DNA from 4 places in the Kitasatospora sp. NPDC057738 genome. Region 4 is predicted to be linked to each of the others. Evidence: riboswitches for the same ligand, from Rfam matches in the RefSeq annotation. Region 4 holds a riboswitch; each other region holds the start of a gene.

Region 1 (4,145 bases), on a different contig from region 4:
GTGGTGGTGTCCACCGACCGGGAGGTCGCGGACGGCGTGCGGAAGGCGGGCGCGCGCCCCGTGGCCTCGGTGCTGCTGCTGAACCGGCTGGCGCGCCCCTGACCCCGAGCGGCCGTGCGATGCCTGGTCAGGAGTGGTTCCGGGATGGTGTGCGGGTCCCGTGTCGTCAGTGTGCGGACCGGAGTTCACACCTTCGGGGGAGTGGCAAAACGGATAGATCTTCACTAGGGTCTGGCGTCAAACCTATTTTCCGGAATCTCATCCCATCAGGTGAGTCCGTTGGAAGAAGGAGCAGGACCCTTGGCCTCCCACCGCCGTCCCAAGCAGCCGAGCCGCGCGCGGATCTCCGTGCTCACCGCTGCTGCTGCGACCGCGGTCGCCCTCTCCGCCCAGGTGGCCGCGCACGCCGCGCCGCAGCCGAACAAAACGGACGTCAAGGCGCAGATCGACCAGCTCCAGGAGGAGCAGGAGCAGGCGGCGGAGAAGTACAACGGCGCCAAGGAGCGGGCCGACCAGCTGCGCAAGCAGGCCGACCAGCTGCAGGACCAGGTGGCCCGCAGCCAGGAGCAGATGACCCAGCTCCAGGGCGGCCTCGCCGAGGTGGCGGGCGAGCAGTACCGCACCGGCGGCATCGACCCGTCCGTCCAGCTGATGCTCACCTCCGACCCGTCCGGCTACCTGGAGAAGGCCTCCACCGTCCAGCAGGCCAGCAGCAGCCAGGCCGAGGCGCTCAAGGGGCTGCTGGACCAGCAGCGCCGGCTGGACCAGGAGAAGGTCGAGGCCTCCGCCGTGCTCGCCTCGCTGGACACCACCACCAAGGACCTGAACCAGGCCAAGGCGGACGTCAACACCAAGCTGAAGGCCGCCCAGGACCTGCTGAACTCGCTGAGCGCCACCGACCGCGCCGCGCTGAAGGCCCAGCAGGCGCAGGACGACCGCGCCTCGCGCGGCAGCGACCGGGTCGACCTCAGCAGCCTGCCGCCGGCCAGCGGCTACGCGGCCGTGGCGATGGCCAAGGCGATGAGCAAGCAGGGCTCGCCGTACGTGTGGGGCGCCACCGGCTCGACCACCTTCGACTGCTCGGGCCTGATGGTCTGGGCGTACGGGCAGGCGGGCGTCTCGCTGCCGCGCACCTCGCAGGAGCAGGGCCACTACGGCACCCGGGTGCCCTCGCTGGACCAGGCCCAGCCGGGCGACCTGGTGGTCTACGGCAACGACATGCACCACGTCGGGATGTACATCGGCAACGGCATGGTGGTCCACGCGCCGCACACCGGTGACGTGGTGAAGGTGATGAAGGCCGACGCGATGTCGATCAACACCATCCGCCGGGTCTGACGGCCCGACACGCCCGCGGGGCCCTTCCGGGGGCTGTGAAAAGCGCCACCCCTCGTTCGGGGGTGGCGTTCGGCTTTCCGTCCCTTCGCGACCACATGCTGAGAACTGATCAGCCATCTGTGTGCCAGTGGTCACCATCGGTCATTTTCACAGAAGAACTTGGGAAATCTTTGGTCTTTTTTCTGACAAGGATTTGAACCGATCACGGTTCAGTTACTAGGGTCGTGCCCTGAACCACCGCACTGTCGATCGCCCAGCCAGGGTGGCGGCGGTGGTTACCGTCGAGTTCGTGAGGCAGCGGGGCAGGTCGAAGCGACTGCCCGACAGGGGAGCCCAGTGTTTTGGGGGCGCTGCGGAGCGGAGCCGGGGAACCACGTTCCTCCGGGGTGAATCGACGCCAGGTCGGCCGATGGAACGGCCGTGAGGCGTCGTAGGGCATGCTTCCGGCCCGAACCCGTCAGCTCACCCGGTAGGCGGACGTAGGAAGAAGGAGTCCGCCTTCGTGGCGTCCCATCGTCGTCCCAAGCCCGCAGGCCGCGCCCGGGTCTCGATCCTGACCGGTGTCGCCGCGGCAGCCGTCGTCCTCTCCGCGCAAGGCGCCCACGCCGACCCGCAGCCGACCAAGGAACAGGTCAAGGGGCAGGTCGACCAGCTCAACGAGCAGGCCGAGATCGCGACCGAGAACTACAACGCGGCCCAGGCCAAGCAGCAGGAGCTGGAGAAGCAGGTCTCCGGCATGCAGGACCAGGTGGCCCGTCAGCAGGCCCAGGTCACCGAGCTCCAGGGCGGCCTGGCCGAGATCGCCGGCGAGCAGTACCGCAACGGGGGCATATCCCCGACCGTCCAGCTGATGTTCTCCTCCAGCCCGGACACCTTCCTCAGCCAGGCCGACGCGCTGAACCAGGCCGGCAGCACCCAGAAGGGTCAGCTGAAGGAGCTCCAGGAGCAGCAGCGCAAGCTCGACCAGGACCGCAACGAGGCCCAGGGCAAGCTCGCCGAGCTGGAGTCGACCACCCAGCAGCTGAAGGCCTCCAAGGAGGAGGTCCAGGGCAAGCTGAAGGCGGCCCAGGACCTGCTCAACACGCTGACCGAGCAGGAGCGCCAGGCGCTGCGCCAGGCCGAGGAGAAGGCCGCGGCCGACGCCAAGGCCAAGGCCGACGCCGCCCAGGCCCAGCAGCAGCAGGCCGACCGCGCCTCCCGCGACAACAGCCGCGGCGACCTCGCGGCCGGCTCGACCGCCTCGGCCGGCTCGACCGCCTCCTCCCCGGTGAAGGTGGCCCCGGGCAGCTCGCGCGGCGCCGCCGCGCTCTCGGCCGCCGCCTCCAAGATCGGCAGCCCGTACGTCTGGGGCGCCACCGGCCCGGGCTCCTTCGACTGCTCCGGCCTGATGGTCTGGGCGTTCAACCAGGCGGGCGTGTCGCTGCCGCGCACCTCGCAGGCGCAGGCCTCGGCCGGCACCCGGATCGGCTCGGACATCTCCCAGGCCCAGCCCGGCGACCTGCTGATCTTCTACACCGACGCCCACCACGTCGGCATCTACGCGGGCAACGGCCAGGTGCTGCACGCGCCCAAGCCGGGCGCGTCGGTGCGCTACGAGGCCGTCACCAACATGCCGCTGGCCTCCATCGTGCGGGTCTGATCACCGCTCGGACGTTTCCAGGCCCGGCCTCCCCCAGGGGAGGCCGGGCCTGCGGTTTTTCCTGCGGCTTTTCCCGAGGGCCGATCAAATGTCCGACAACAGCCTGAATATTCGGGTTGGCAGGGGTTTGGACTCGCTTGCCCTGACTCGCTAACGTCTGCCACCGGACTCCCGCTCGACGGCCGCCCGTCCCGGTGCGGCGGCGGGAGCCGCGCCGCAGGATTGGAGCCGCTGCCGCCATGCCCGTGCACCGCCGTTCCCAACTGCTCGCCCGGGCGCTGGTGCTGACCGCGGCCGCCGCCACCGCCCTGGGTGTGGCTGCCGGAGGCAGCGCCCAGGCCGCCCCCGGCAGCCCCGACCCGGGCGACCGCCAGGACGTCAAGACGCAGGTGGAACAGCTGTACGACGAGGCCGAGCAGGCGTCCGAGAAGGCCAACGCGGCGCAGGAGGCCCAGCGGCGGCTCCAGGGCGAGACCACGATCCTCCAGGGCGAGATCGCCGTGGCCCAGGACCAGCTCAACGGGCTGCGGGGCGACCTCGCGACGGTGGCCGGGGCCGAGTACCGCGGCGGCGGGATGACCCAGACCGCCCAGCTCATCCTCTCGCCCGACCCGGAGGGCTACCTGTCCCGCGCCCGCGCCCTGGGCCAGGCCGCCGCGCGCCAGCAGGAGACCCTGCACGAGCTGGTCGCCCGGCAGCGCCGGCTCGACCAGCGCCGGACCGAGGCGGCCGGCAAGCTCGACGAGCTGGACCGGACCCGCCGCTCGCTCGCCGACAGCAAGCAGCAGATCCAGCAGCGGCTGGCCAGGGCGCAGAAGCTGCTGAACGGTCTGGGCGCCGCCGAGCGGGCCCGGCTGACGGTCCAGGACGCCCGGGACGCCGAGCAGCGCGCCACCCGGGGCACCGACCGGCTGGACCTCGGCACCGCCCCGCCCGCCTCCGAGCGCGGGGCCGCCGCGCTGGCCGCCGCGGTGCGGATGATCGGCTCCCCGTACGTCTACGGGGCCACCGGCCCGCACGCGTTCGACTGCTCCGGTCTGATGTACTACAGCTGGCGGCAGGCCGGAGTGACCCTGCCGCGCACCTCGCAGGCCCAGGCGTACGCCGGGCAGCGGGTCAGCCTGTCCGAAGCGCGACCGGGAGACCTGGTGATCTTCTACCGGGACAT
Region 2 (4,145 bases), on a different contig from region 4:
GCGGGCCGATCCGTTTGCCGAGGCGCCCGGCGCGCGCGGACAGCGCCAGCATCAGCACGGTGATCGGCACCAGGGCGAAGCCCGACACCAGCGGCGAGAACCCGGACACGATCTGGAGCTGCACCACCAGCAGGAAGAAGACGCCGCTGAACGCCGCGTACACGCACAGGGTGACCAGGTTCACCGCGGTGAACAGCCGGGAGGAGAACAGCCCGAGCGGCAGCATCGGTTCGGGGGCGCGGCGCTCGACGGCCACGAAGGCGACGCCGAGCGCCACCCCGATCACCCCGCTGACCCAGACCGCCGGGGACAGGCCCTCGCCGGCCGCGGTCAGCGCGTAGGTGATCGCGCCGAGCGCGAGGGCGGCGAGCACGGCGCCGAGCACGTCGAAGCGGCCGGTGGCGGCCTCGTCCCGGGTCTCCGGCACCGACCGGGTGGTCACCGCGATCACGGCGGCGGCGAGCGGCAGGTTCAGCAGGAAGATCCAGCGCCAGCCGGGGCCGTCCACCAGCCAGCCGCCGAGGAAGGGGCCGATCGCGGCGGACACCCCGCCGAGGCCGGACCAGAGCCCGACCGCGGCCGAGCGGTCGTCGGGGTGGAAGACGGCCTGGAGCATGGCGAGCGAGCCGGGGGTGAGCAGCGCCCCGCCGATGCCCTGGACGGCGCGGGCGGCGATCAGCACGTGGATGTTCGGCGCCGCGGCGCAGGCCGCGGAGGCGATGGCGAACCAGACCACGCCGATCAGGAAGACCTTGCGCCGCCCGTACCGGTCGCCGAGCGCGCCGCCGAGCAGGATCAGGCCCGCCAGGGTGAGCAGATAGGCGTTCAGAGTCCATTGCAGGGACGCCAGGGAGGCGCCGAGGTCGGCGCCGATCCGGGGCAGGGCGACGTTCACGACGGTGCCGTCGAGCATCGCCATGCTCGAGCCGAGCACGGTCGCCAGTAGTACCCAGCGACCCTGCGCGGTGCCCAGGCGCAGGGTGCCGGCCTCGGAGGTGGCCACGGGCGAATCCTGCGCTGCCGGGGCGCACGTGACAAGGGTCACCGGTGGGTGTGTTGACGGTCGGCGGTGCGTGAACGGGTGGCTGCGTTCCGTCGCCGATCTCGGCGCAGGGTCGTGGATCAGTGGCGGGGGGTGAATGGGTTGTGTACGCACCGTGGGGTCCGGTCTGCGGAGGGTCACCGGAACGGGGGAGATGGTTGCCCTTTCAAGAGATCGACATTGCTTCACCCGAACGGATGGGTTTTAGTTCAGCGACCGCCCGGCCAGTCCGGACGGATCCACCGGGTGGAACGCCGAGTCCTGCCGCTGCCCGGTGGTTCGAAACGAACTCTGTACGGCAGGAGCGGGGGACCCACAGGTAAGTCGCCGGACCGGAGTTCGCGCCTCAGGGCGCGGGCGTCCAGGACCGGCTAGGGGTGAAGCCGCGCATGCGGCCGGGCAACTCCAGCCCGAACCCGACAGCTCACCTCGCAGGCGTCGGAGAGGAAAATTCCATGCCTGCTCAGGCTCGTCGTATCGCCCTGCCCCGCGCCGCCCGTATCGGCATCGCGACCGCCGTCACCGGTGTCTCCTTCGCCCTCCCGCTCGTCACCGCGGTGAGCGCCCAGGCCCACACCGTTCCGGCCGCCCCGGCCGCGCAGGCCGCCGCCTCCACGGACGCCAAGCCGGCCGCGCCGGCCGCTGCCCCGGCCACCCCGGCCGCGCAGGAGAGCTACCGCGTCGTCAGCGGAGACACCCTGTCCAAGATCGCCGACGCCAAGAACGTCGAGGGCGGCTGGCACGCGCTGTACGAGCAGAACCGCTCGGTCGTCGGTGCCGACCCGAACCTGATCTTCCCGGGCCAGCAGCTCGCGCTGTCGGGCCACGCCGCCGCGCCGGCCGCCGACGCCGCCCCGGCCAAGCCGGCCGCCCCGGCGAAGCCCGCCCAGCCGGCCGCCCCGGCGACCCAGGCCGCCAAGCCGCAGGCCCAGGTCCAGGTGAAGACCGAGGCCGCCAAGCCGTCCGCCCAGCTCCAGACCCAGCTGCAGGTCGCCGCTCCGGCTGCGGTCGTGACCGCCACTCCGGTCGCCGCCGCCACCTCCGGCTTCGTCGCCCCGCTGGCCAACCCGAGGCTCGGCACCGCCTACGGCGTGGCCGGCTCGATGTGGGCCTCCGGCCACCACACCGGCCAGGACTTCGTCGCCTCCACCGGCACCCCGCTGCGCGCCGTCGCCAACGGCGTCGTGGTCAAGGCCGGCAACGGCGGCGCCTACGGCAACGAGGTCGAGATCAAGCTCGCCGACGGTCACTACGCCGAGTACGCGCACCTCTCCTCGATCGGCGTGAGGATCGGTCAGGCCGTCACCGCCGGCCAGCAGATCGGCCTCTCCGGCGCCACCGGCAACGTGACCGGCCCGCACCTGCACTTCGAGATCCGCAACGGCTCGGAGTACGGCTCGGACATCAACCCGGTCGCCTACCTGCGCGCGCACGGCGTCGCGCTCTGATCCGGGGCCGCTGAGCGCCGAGGGTTTTCGGAACCACCGCTGCTGCGGGGCGAATCGATCCTCCGGGATGGTCATGTCGGGTGACCGCTCGACCGGGTGATCGCCGCACGGCGGACATGGGCGCGGGACACGCCCAGGCCGGCCCGGCCGCACGAGGACCTCCTCGTACGGCCGGGCCGGCCGCTGCCGTTTCCGGGCCCGTCCGGTCGTGCCCCGGCCGTCCGGCGGGTTCCGGAGCGTCGTTCGACCGGTCGAACGCGGCGTCAACCCGACTGCTCCGGAGGGCCGTCGGCCCGATCGCGGGGCTGCTCCGGCGCGCCATGCTGTCGGACGGTCAGCGTCCGGCCGGTCCGGCGGTCGGGCGGGTCCGGGAGGCGAGGAGGCCGGATGGCGGTCCGGAGCGGGGACGTGGCGGGGGAGAAGGCCGGGCGGGAGCGGCCGGGGACGGGCGGCGTCGACCGGCTGAAGGCGGACTCGGTCGGCCTGGTCGGCGTGGTGTTCATGGCGCTCGCCACCGCCGCCCCGATCACCGCGATGACGGGCAACCTGCCGATCATCGTCGGGCAGGGCAACGGCGCCGGCGCGCCCGCCGCGTACGTCGTGGCGACCGTGGTGCTGACGGTGTTCTCGGTCGGGTACGTGGCGATGGCCCGGCACATCACCGCGGCCGGCGCGTTCTACGGCTACGTCTCGCACGGGCTGGGCCGGGTGGTCGGGATGGCCTCGGGGCTGCTCGCGGTGCTGGCGTACGTCGTCACCGAGGCCTCGGCCCTCGGCTTCTTCGCGTACTCGCTGCGCGGACTGGTCCGTTCGCAGCTGGGGGTGGACCTGGGCTGGGGCTGGTACGCGCTGTTCGGGGCGACGGTGATCGGGGTGATGGCCTGGTTCGACCTGCACCTGACGGCCAAGGTGCTCGGGGTCGCGCTGGTGCTGGAGATCGGGGTGCTGGGGGCGGTCTCGTTCGCGGTGCTGTTCTCCGGCGGCGGGCCGGACGGGATCGTGGTCGGGGCCGTGAACCCGCTGAACGCGCTGAGGGGGGTGGGTGGTTCGGGCGCGGCGGCGGCCGGGCTCGGCCTGTTCTTCGCGTTCTGGTCCTGGGTGGGATTCGAGTCCACCGCGATGTACGGCGAGGAGTCCCGCGACCCCAAGCGGGTGGTGCCGCGGGCGACGCTGGTGTCGGTGATCGGCGTCGGGCTGCTCTACGTCTTCGTGTCCTGGATGATCGTGTCCGGCAACGGCGTCGGGCGGGCGGTCGCGGTGGCGAGCGGCGCCGTGCCGGGCAAGGACGGCAACAGCCTGTTCTTCGACCCGCTCGGCGCGCACCTGGGGGCCTGGGCGGTGAAGGTGTTCCAATGGCTGGTCGTCACCGGCTCGTTCGCCTGCGCGATGGCCTTCCACCAGTGCGCGGCCCGGTACCTGTACGCGATCGGCCGGGAGGGGCTGCTGCACCCGGCGCTCGGCCGCACCCATGCGCGGCACGGTTCGCCGCACGTCGCCTCGGTGGTGCAGTCGGTGATCGCGGTGGGGCTGGTGGCGGGGTTCCTGGCGGCCGGGATGGACCCGTACGCGCACCTGTACACGCTGCTGGCGCTGCTCGGGACGATGGCGATCCTGGTCGTGCAGACGCTCTGCTCCTTCGCCGTGGTCGGGTACTT
Region 3 (4,145 bases), on a different contig from region 4:
CGCAGGACCAGTTCGACGGCGTCCTGCGGGTTCTTGGTGCCGGAGAGCAACATCGCGTCGATCGCGAGGTTCGCGTCGAGGGTGACGGTGACCTGGGCCATGTGACTCCTCCTCGGGTGCAGAGCAGCAGCATGCCCGTTGGGGCGGGGATTCACCACGGGGATTCGTCGTGGGGATTCAGCAGGGGCTTCGCCATGGGGATTCGCCGTGGGGATTCAGCACGGAGCTTCACCGCGGGGATTTGCCACGAGGTACGGCCGGAGGCATGCCGGAACCCCCGGGGAGGAGCGACCAGACTCTCCCCGGGGGCGTGGGCGGTCAACGTTCGGACGACAGCTGACAGATGATGAAATCTGTTATCTGTCAGCTGTTATCCGTCGTCCGCCGTCCGTCGGCTGTTCGCCGTTCTCAGACCCGGCCGGCGAAGTCCGGGGCCCAGTTGGCGATGCTCTGCTCGCGGACGCCCGAGCTCGGATTGGCGGCCTCGACGTACTTGCCGTTGCCGACGTAGATCGCGACGTGGTAGACGCCGGAGTCCTTGCCGTTGTTGGACCAGAACAGCAGGTCGCCCGGCTGGAGGCTGTCCAGCGAGACGTGGGTGCTGGCGGCGGCCTGGTCGGCGGCGACGCGCGGGACGGAGACGCCCGCGGCGCGCAGCGCGGCCTGGGTCAGGCCGGAGCAGTCCCAGCCACCGTTGCCGGTGCCGCCGTAGACGTACGCCTGACCGACCTTCGACTCGGCGAAGGAGACCGCGGCGGCCATGCTGCCGGTGGCGGCCGGAGTCTGGGTCTGGGTCTGGGTCTGGGTCTGGGCCGGAGCCTGGGTCTGCGGAGCGGGCTTGGCGGCCGGCTTGGTGGACGGCTTGGCGGCCGGGGTCTGGGCCTGCGCGGTCGGCTGGGCGTTCACGGCACCGCCGTTCGCGGACTGGCCGGACTTCTGCGAGCGGTCGAACCAGGTGAAGTCCGAGCCGGACTTGCCGGTGGCGGACTGGCCGGCCTGGGCCTGGCCGTTGCCGCCGAAGGACAGCTGCTGGCCCGGGTAGATGCTGTCCGGACCCTCGGTCAGGGTGCCGCGGTTGAGCTCGTACAGCCGCTGCCAGCCGCCCTGCACCTTGTGCTGGTCGGCGATCGCGGACAGCCAGTCGCCCTCGACCACGGTGTAGTCGCCGTTCTGGGCCTGCTGCTGGCGCTTCTGGACCCAGTCGCTCCGGTTTCCGGAGGCGGTGGAGTCGGTGCTGGCCTGCGTGCCGTCCTGGGCGGGCGCGGCGGGCTTGGCGGCCGGGGCCTGGGTCTGCGGAGCGGGCTTGGCGGCCGGGGCGGCCGGCTTGGCGCTCTGCGCGGGCTGCGCGGGCTTGGCGGTGGTCGAGCCGGCGGTGGAGCCCGCCGAGGTGTCGACGGCGGCCGCGGCGCCGCCCTTGGTGAGGCCGGCCTGGACCGAGCACACCGGCCAGGCGCCGGGGCCCTGCGAGGCGAGGACCTTCTCGGCGACGGCGATCTGCTGGTCCTTGGTGGCCAGGTCGGCGCGCGCCGCGAAGGCGGTGCCGCCGAAGGCGGACCAGGTGCTGGAGGTGAACTGGAGGCCGCCGTAGAAGCCGTTGCCGGTGTTGATGCTCCAGTTGCCGCCGCTCTCGCACTGGGCGACCTTGTCCCAGGTGGCGACGGTGGCGGCGGAGGCGGTGCCGGAGGCGATGCAGGGGACGGTGAGGCCGACGCCCGCGACGCCGAGGGCGGCGATCACGCGACGGGTGCGGCTGGACAGACGAGTGCCGTTGGTGGGCAGCATGAAGACGCGGTCCTCTCCCACGCCTGCGAGGTGAGCTGTCGGATTCGGGCTGGAGTTGCCCGGCCGCGCTGTGGGCGCGGCTTCACCCCTAGCCCTGGACCGTTCCGGAGATCGGTCCGGGGCGACTTACCTGTGGGTCCCCCGCTCCTGCCGTGGTGCGATTTCGCGCTGCCAGGACATCCGACGGCAGGACTCGGCGTCGCGGATGAACCGGGTTCGTGTGGTCACGAACGGGGAGCACGTTAATCAGACTTAAGTTCAAACTGCAAATGGCTGTGATGCGCATCACGGTTTAGTGGGAACTGCCAAAATTGCCGCTCTCCATGATCGTAAATGATCGTTTTCAAGCAACCCTGTTGTGGAAGCCCACAACTGGCAGCACTTCAGAAGTGGTGTGACGGCGCGTCGAATCGCGGGCCGGAGCGCCCCGGCGGATGATGCGGCGGCTGTGGTGCGAGCGCCCGCGACCGCGTTTCCTATTTCCTTTCAAAAAGGCCAGAACGGACATTCCACTTCGCCGCCGTCCGACTTCCGCGCGGGACGGCCACGGGCGGGCGGAGCAAAACCGAAGGGCCCGGAACGCATGCCGTTCCGGGCCCTTCGGAGCGCGCGAACCGGCGCGCGACGTCGACTACCGCCCTGCGGGCCCCTGGGAGGCCGCGTGGGCGCCGCGGACGCCCTCCAGGGCCCCCTCGGCCTCGGCGGCGGCCGCCGCCTCCGCCTCGGCCCGTGCCAGGTCCTCCGGGGACGGCGCGGGCAGCGCCGCCAGGTAGGTGGAGGCGATCAGCTGGCCGACCGACGGGTACGAGCCCAGCGGCGCGGCCGACGGGCAGCCGGTCTCCTCGGCGGCGGTGGCGAGCAGCTCGGAGTCCGCCTCCGGGCCGATCACCAGCGGGGCCAGCGCCGGGCGCTGCGAGCCGGTGTCCCTGAGGTGGTTGACGGCCGCGGCCACCGAGCCGGGCACGTCGAGCGCGGCGGCGACGACCGGCACGGCCAGTCGGGCGGCCAGCAGCACGCCGGTGATGCCGGCCGCCGCGGCCGCGTCCTCGCCGCCGACGGTGGTCAGCACCACGCCGTCCGCGGCGGTCGCGATGGCGAACAGCCGGGCGCGGTCGGCCCGGGCCAGCCCGGCCTCGGACAGCCGGACGTGCACGGCCTCGGCCAGCAGCGGGTGCGGGCCCAGCGGGTCGGTGACGGGCGCGCCGTACTCGGCGGCGAGCGCGTGAAGCTCGGTCAGGAAGGTGTGCGGGCCGGGCACCAGCGGGACCAGGACGGGCGTCGGCAGCCCGGCCTCGGCCGCCATGGCCAGCAGCTCGGCCACGGTGCGGTCCTCGCCGCCCGCGCCCTCGCCGCCGTTGCCCGGCAGGTAGCCGACCGCGGTCCGGACGCCGTTCTGCTCGGTGCGGACGATCGAGAGCAACTCCTCGACGACCGAGCGGGACTCGGGCCCGGCGGTCGCGGGCACGGCGAGCACCAGGGCCGGGGCGCCGGCCGGGATCTCGGGGCGCTCGGGACGACGGTGGCGCCCCCGCGCACGGGAGCCTGGAGTACGGACGGGCAGTGGCGCGCCCGGGATGGCTGCGGTGCTCATGCCGGAGATCGTAGGACATCTGCCCGTCCGGCTTGCAGTCGGCTGCCGAGTGGGTTTCACGCGGTCGCGGTCCGGAGCCCGGTGCGTCTCCGGCGCCGGTCCGGGCACTTTGCCTACAATCCGGACATTCCGCTCCCAATCCCCGCGCGACCGCCGGTGGTTGCCTCGACGCGACCCGAGGGGGCCGGCGTTGCACCTGGGGCGCGTGAGATGTCTCACAGCATGAGGATGGTTTGACGGAGGGTCACGGGGGTGCGACTCCCGGCATTCGAAGATCAACATTCAGCGGGGAGGCGCTCACGGCCGGTTATCGCGCGCCCGACGATTCATCGGCTATGTCCGTTTACGTACCGTCAGGAGAAGGGTCCGTGAAGAGTTCGCGGCTGCGGACAAAAGGCCACGTGCACCTGCAACGTCCCGTGCTGATGCACGTGCACTGCAGCTATCATCGCGTCAAGTGAGGCGTTGTGCCGGACCGGTACGGGGCCGGTCCGTTCGTTTCGACGGTGCCGGGGGCGCCGCGCTGGACGACAACTCCGGAAGCTCTTCGGGAGATTTCTATGCACGACTCGCAGGACACGCACGGCTCGTACGACACCTACAACGGGATGGCCGCCGCCGATCTCCAGGGGGTGGTCTGGCAGAAGAGCCGGCACAGCAACTCCCAGGGCAACTGCGTCGAGTTCGCGGCCCTGCCCGGCGGCGATGTGGCGATGCGCAACTCGCGGTTCCCGGACGGCCCGGCCCTCATCTACACCCGGGCCGAGATCGC
Region 4 (4,145 bases):
AGCTCGGCGGCGGTGAGGTCCTTGCCCTCGAACTGGTAGGCGCCGTCCTCGTAGAACTCGGAGGAGGCGACGTCCAGGGCCAGCGCGACGTCACGGCCGGGCACGTAGCCGGCCTTCTCGATGGCCTCGACGATGAGGTCCAGGGCCTCGCGGTTGGAGTCCAGGTTCGGGGCGAAGCCGCCCTCGTCGCCCAGGCCGGTGGACAGGCCGCGCTCCTTCAGCACGCCCTTGAGCGTGTGGTAGACCTCGACGCCCCAGCGGACGGCCTCGGAGAAGGACTCCGCGCCGATCGGGGCGATCATGAACTCCTGGATGTCGACGTTGGAGTCCGCGTGCGACCCACCGTTGAGGATGTTCATCATCGGGACCGGCAGGACGTGCGCGTTCGGGCCGCCCAGGTAGCGGAACAGCGGCAGGTCGCTGGCCTCGGAGGCGGCGTGCGCGACGGCCAGCGAGACGCCCAGGATGGCGTTGGCGCCGAGCGAGGACTTGTCCGGGGTGGCGTCCAGGTCCAGCATGGCCTGGTCGATCAGGCGCTGCTCGGTGGCGTCGTAGCCGACCAGCTCCGGGCCGATCTGCTCGATGACGGCCAGGACGGCCTTCTCGACGCCCTTGCCGAAGTAGCGGTTCTTGTCACCGTCACGCAGCTCCAGCGCCTCGAAGGCACCGGTGGAAGCACCCGACGGGACAGCGGCACGACCCGTGCTGCCGTCGTCGAGGCCGACCTCGACCTCGACCGTGGGGTTGCCGCGGGAGTCGAGGATCTCACGGGCTACGACGACATCGATGGACGGCACGAGGCATCTCCTTGCGGAAGCAGGGTCCGGTCTGACGGTGGTGCTGTCAGCAGGACGATTGCGGAGTCGTTACGACCAGAGCCTAACCGCCCGGGCTCCCGGGGCCACGTCCGCCTCGGTCCCGTCTCAGCGTGTGGCCCCACTACCCACCGGTAGTTCACCTGCTTGTCCCAGCTTGTCCCACCGGAGCGGTCGAATGCGGACGAAGGGGACCGGTAGGACCGGTCCCCTTCGGACGGCGGGGTGAGGCGGCGTCGGCACCGGGCGCGGCGGGCGGGCCGGCGGCGGGCGGGCAGGCGTCGAGCGGGCCGGCTCAGCCGAGGTGCAGCACCTGGCCGGGCATGATCAGGTTCGGGTCGCCGCCGACCGTGCCGTGGTTCTGCTCGTACAGCGCGTGCCAGCCTCCGGACACGCCCTGGGCGGCGGCGATGGTCGACAGGGTGTCACCGGCGCGGACGGTGTAGTCGTGGCCGGTGGCCTGCGGGGCCGACTGCGCGGCCTGCGGGGCGTACTGCGGCTGGGCGGCGGCCTGGCCGGCGTACTGCTGGTAGACGCTCTGGTGGCTGGTCCAGTACCAGGCGCCGTTGCTCTGGTACCAGTACACCTTGGCGTCGGCGTCCCAGCCGGCCTTGCCGGAGAAGCCCGGGGTCTGCGGCTGCGCCTGCTGCTGCGGGGCGGCCTGCTGGACCGGCTGCGCGGCGGGCTTCGAGGCCTGCTTCTGGGCGGCGGGCTGCTGCGCGACCGGCTTCTCGGCCGGCTTGGCGGCGGGCTTCGGGGTCTGCTGCTTGGGCGCGGACTGCGGCTTGGCGTCCGAGGAGGTGTCGACCGCGGCCGGGGCGCCGCCCTTGGTCAGACCGGCCTTCTGGGAGCAGACCGGCCAGGCACCCGGGCCCTGCGAGGCCAGCACCTTCTCGGCGACCGAGATCTGCTGGGCCTTGCTGGCCTGGTTGGCCTGCGGCGCGTAGGCGGTGCCGCCGTACGCCTTCCAGGTGCTGGAGGTGAACTGGAGGCCGCCGTAGAAGCCGTTGCCGGTGTTGATGCTCCAGTTGCCACCGGCCTCGCACTGGGCGACGGCGTCCCAGGTGGAGGCGGGGGCTGCGGAGGCGCCGGTGGCGGTGAGGAGCGGCATCGCGAGTCCGACGCCGGCCACACCGGCGACGGCGATGGCCTTCTCGGCCTGGGTGCGACGACGGTGACGGCCAGTTCCAACGAACAGCATGAAGAGGTCCCTCTCCGCACGCCTGCGAGGTGAGCTGTCGGGTTCGGACCGGGAGGTGGCCCGGCCGCCGTATGCGGAAACGATTCCGCTCGGGCGGCTTCACCCCAAGCCGTGGGGAGACGGCAACAAACCTGGTTCCCCCGCCCCTGCCCAGGGTTCTGGTCGGTTTCCCGTGACGCGGCGGGCAGGACTCGGCGTTCCGCGTACGAGGTCCGCAGCTGCGAACTCCAGGGAGAGTAGACAGATCATCAGACCAATCACAAGCTCATATCGTCGATATCACACAATAATTACGGCGCGTGTTCGATCGCCTACCAACGGCGGTGTTATGTCCGGATTGATGGGTGTTCACACCCCCGTCGGCAGGTGGTTCGCGACGTCCCGTCAGGGCGATCTCAGCACGTCGGAGGCGTGGCGGGAGCGTGCGGAGAGGCCTGCGGAGAGGCCTGCGAAGGAGCGTGCGGAGAGGCCTGCGGAGAGGCCTGCGAAGGAGCGTGCGGAGGGGTCTGCGGAGAGGCGTGCGGGGAACGGCGCTCCGGACTGAATTCCACCGGGAGTTCGCGCAGCCCACGCATGATCAGACCACCGCGCCACCGCAGGTCGTCCGCGTTTTCCGCGAGCCGGAGATCGGGCAGCCGGGAAAGCAGCGTGGTCAGCGCGGCACGACCCTCCAAGCGGGCGAGCGGAGCGCCGATGCAGTAGTGGATGCCGTGCCCGAAGCCCAGGTGGGGGTTGTCCGTCCGGGCCAGGTCCAGGGTGTTCTCGGCCGCGAACCGGGCCGGGTCGCGGTCCGCCGCGGCGAGCACCACCAGCACCGGGTCGCCGACCGGGATGTCCACCCCGCCGATGGTCAGCGGACGGGTCGCGAACCGCCAGGTCGCCATCTCCACCGGCCCGTCGTATCGCAGGAGTTCCTCGATCCCGGTCTCCAGCAGCGCGCTCTCCCCGCGGGCCACCGACTCCTGCAGCAACCGGCGCTGCTCCGGATTGCGCAGCAGGGCGTACGTGCCGTTGCCGATCAGGTTCACGGTGGTCTCGAAACCCGCGAACAGGAGGATGAAGGCCATCGCCGCGGCCTCGTTCTCGGTCAGGTGCTCACCGTGGTCACTGGCCCGGATCAGGCCCGAGATCAGGTCGTCCCCGAGGTCCGCTCGCTTGCGGTGGATCAGCTCCAGCAGGTACGCCCGCATCCGCTTCACCGCCCGCCCCACGCCGCCGCGCTGCCCGCCGCCGTGGCCCGGCTTCGTGTGGCGCACCATCATCCCGGCCCAGTCCCGGAAGTCGTCCTGGTCCTCGGCCGGCACGCCCAGCAGGTCGCAGATCGCGTAGATGGGGAGCGGGAAGGCGAACTCGTGGATCAGGTCCGCCGAACCGCGCTGCGCGAAGCCGTCGATCAGCCGGTCGGTGAGCTGCTGCACCCGCGGCTCGAACTCCGCCACCCGGCGCGGGGTGAACGCCTTCGACACCAGCCTGCGCAGCCGGGTGTGGTCCGGCGGGTCGATGTTCAGCAGGTGGGTCATCAGGTCCGCCTGCCGCTCCCCCGGGATGCCCACCCGGCCGGTGCGGTGCGCCTGCTCGCTGTGGTGCGCCGGGTTCTTCGACAGCCGGCTGTCCGCGAGCGCCTGCCGGGCGTCCGCGTACCGGGTCACCAGCCAGGCCTCCACCCCGCTCGGCAGCGTGGTGCGGTGCACCGGGGCGTGCTCGCGCAGCCAGGCGTAGGCGGGGTACGGGTCGGAGGCGAACTCCCAGGTGAACAGCTGCGGGGCGGTGGCGTCGGACGGCGTGGCGGCGGGCCGGGCGGAGTCGGGCTGAGCTGGCATGGACCGACCGTATCCGGTGCGACGGGCACGCCCCGCTCCGGCGGGCCGCCGCTCCTCCCGCCGACGGTCCGCGGCCGTCCTGCCGATGTTCCGTGGACGGCCCATGGACGGTTCATGGACGGCCCGTTGACTGTCCGCGGACGGTCAATGGACAGCTCTTGGCCGACTCTTGGCCGCGGTGCGGGCGTGAGCCTGGTCACCTGCGGGGTAATCCCTGTTGCGGAGGGTCAGGACGTGCCTACGATCCTCCGCAGTACGCGTGGGCGCCGGTGCGGTGTCGTCCACAGGGAGGAGCAGGCCATGCGGGTC

Evidence for each region. Region 4 has a riboswitch for cyclic di-AMP ahead of ACFVGO_RS26925 (transglycosylase family protein). Riboswitches for the same ligand answer to the same signal wherever they lie in the genome.
Region 1: another riboswitch for cyclic di-AMP. It lies ahead of ACFVGO_RS29895 (NlpC/P60 family protein); the one in region 4 lies ahead of ACFVGO_RS26925 (transglycosylase family protein).
Region 2: another riboswitch for cyclic di-AMP. It lies ahead of ACFVGO_RS00995 (peptidoglycan DD-metalloendopeptidase family protein); the one in region 4 lies ahead of ACFVGO_RS26925 (transglycosylase family protein).
Region 3: another riboswitch for cyclic di-AMP. It lies ahead of ACFVGO_RS16105 (transglycosylase family protein); the one in region 4 lies ahead of ACFVGO_RS26925 (transglycosylase family protein).

Annotation. Positions count from the first base shown of each region.
Region 1 covers NZ_JBHVJT010000067.1:15,181-19,325, reverse strand. The annotation lists gene ACFVGO_RS29905 (NYN domain-containing protein) at 1-102, shown strand, start outside; gene ACFVGO_RS29900 (NlpC/P60 family protein) at 301-1,338, shown strand; cyclic di-AMP (ydaO/yuaA leader) riboswitch at 1,677-1,830, shown strand; gene ACFVGO_RS29895 (NlpC/P60 family protein) at 1,841-2,977, shown strand; gene ACFVGO_RS29890 (NlpC/P60 family protein) at 3,217-4,145, shown strand, end outside.
Region 2 covers NZ_JBHVJT010000001.1:231,835-235,979, reverse strand. The annotation lists gene ACFVGO_RS01000 (MFS transporter) at 1-1,003, opposite strand, end outside; cyclic di-AMP (ydaO/yuaA leader) riboswitch at 1,295-1,495, shown strand; gene ACFVGO_RS00995 (peptidoglycan DD-metalloendopeptidase family protein) at 1,498-2,490, shown strand; gene ACFVGO_RS00990 (APC family permease) at 2,878-4,145, shown strand, end outside.
Region 3 covers NZ_JBHVJT010000025.1:13,914-18,058, reverse strand. The annotation lists gene ACFVGO_RS16110 (hypothetical protein) at 1-101, opposite strand, end outside; gene ACFVGO_RS16105 (transglycosylase family protein) at 409-1,803, opposite strand; cyclic di-AMP (ydaO/yuaA leader) riboswitch at 1,790-1,960, opposite strand; gene ACFVGO_RS16100 (hypothetical protein) at 2,414-3,373, opposite strand; gene ACFVGO_RS16095 (DUF397 domain-containing protein) at 3,934-4,145, shown strand, end outside.
Region 4 covers NZ_JBHVJT010000055.1:15,613-19,757, reverse strand. The annotation lists gene eno (phosphopyruvate hydratase) at 1-797, opposite strand, end outside; gene ACFVGO_RS26925 (transglycosylase family protein) at 1,111-2,016, opposite strand; cyclic di-AMP (ydaO/yuaA leader) riboswitch at 2,022-2,190, opposite strand; gene ACFVGO_RS26920 (cytochrome P450) at 2,412-3,836, opposite strand; gene ACFVGO_RS26915 (SDR family NAD(P)-dependent oxidoreductase) at 4,137-4,145, shown strand, end outside.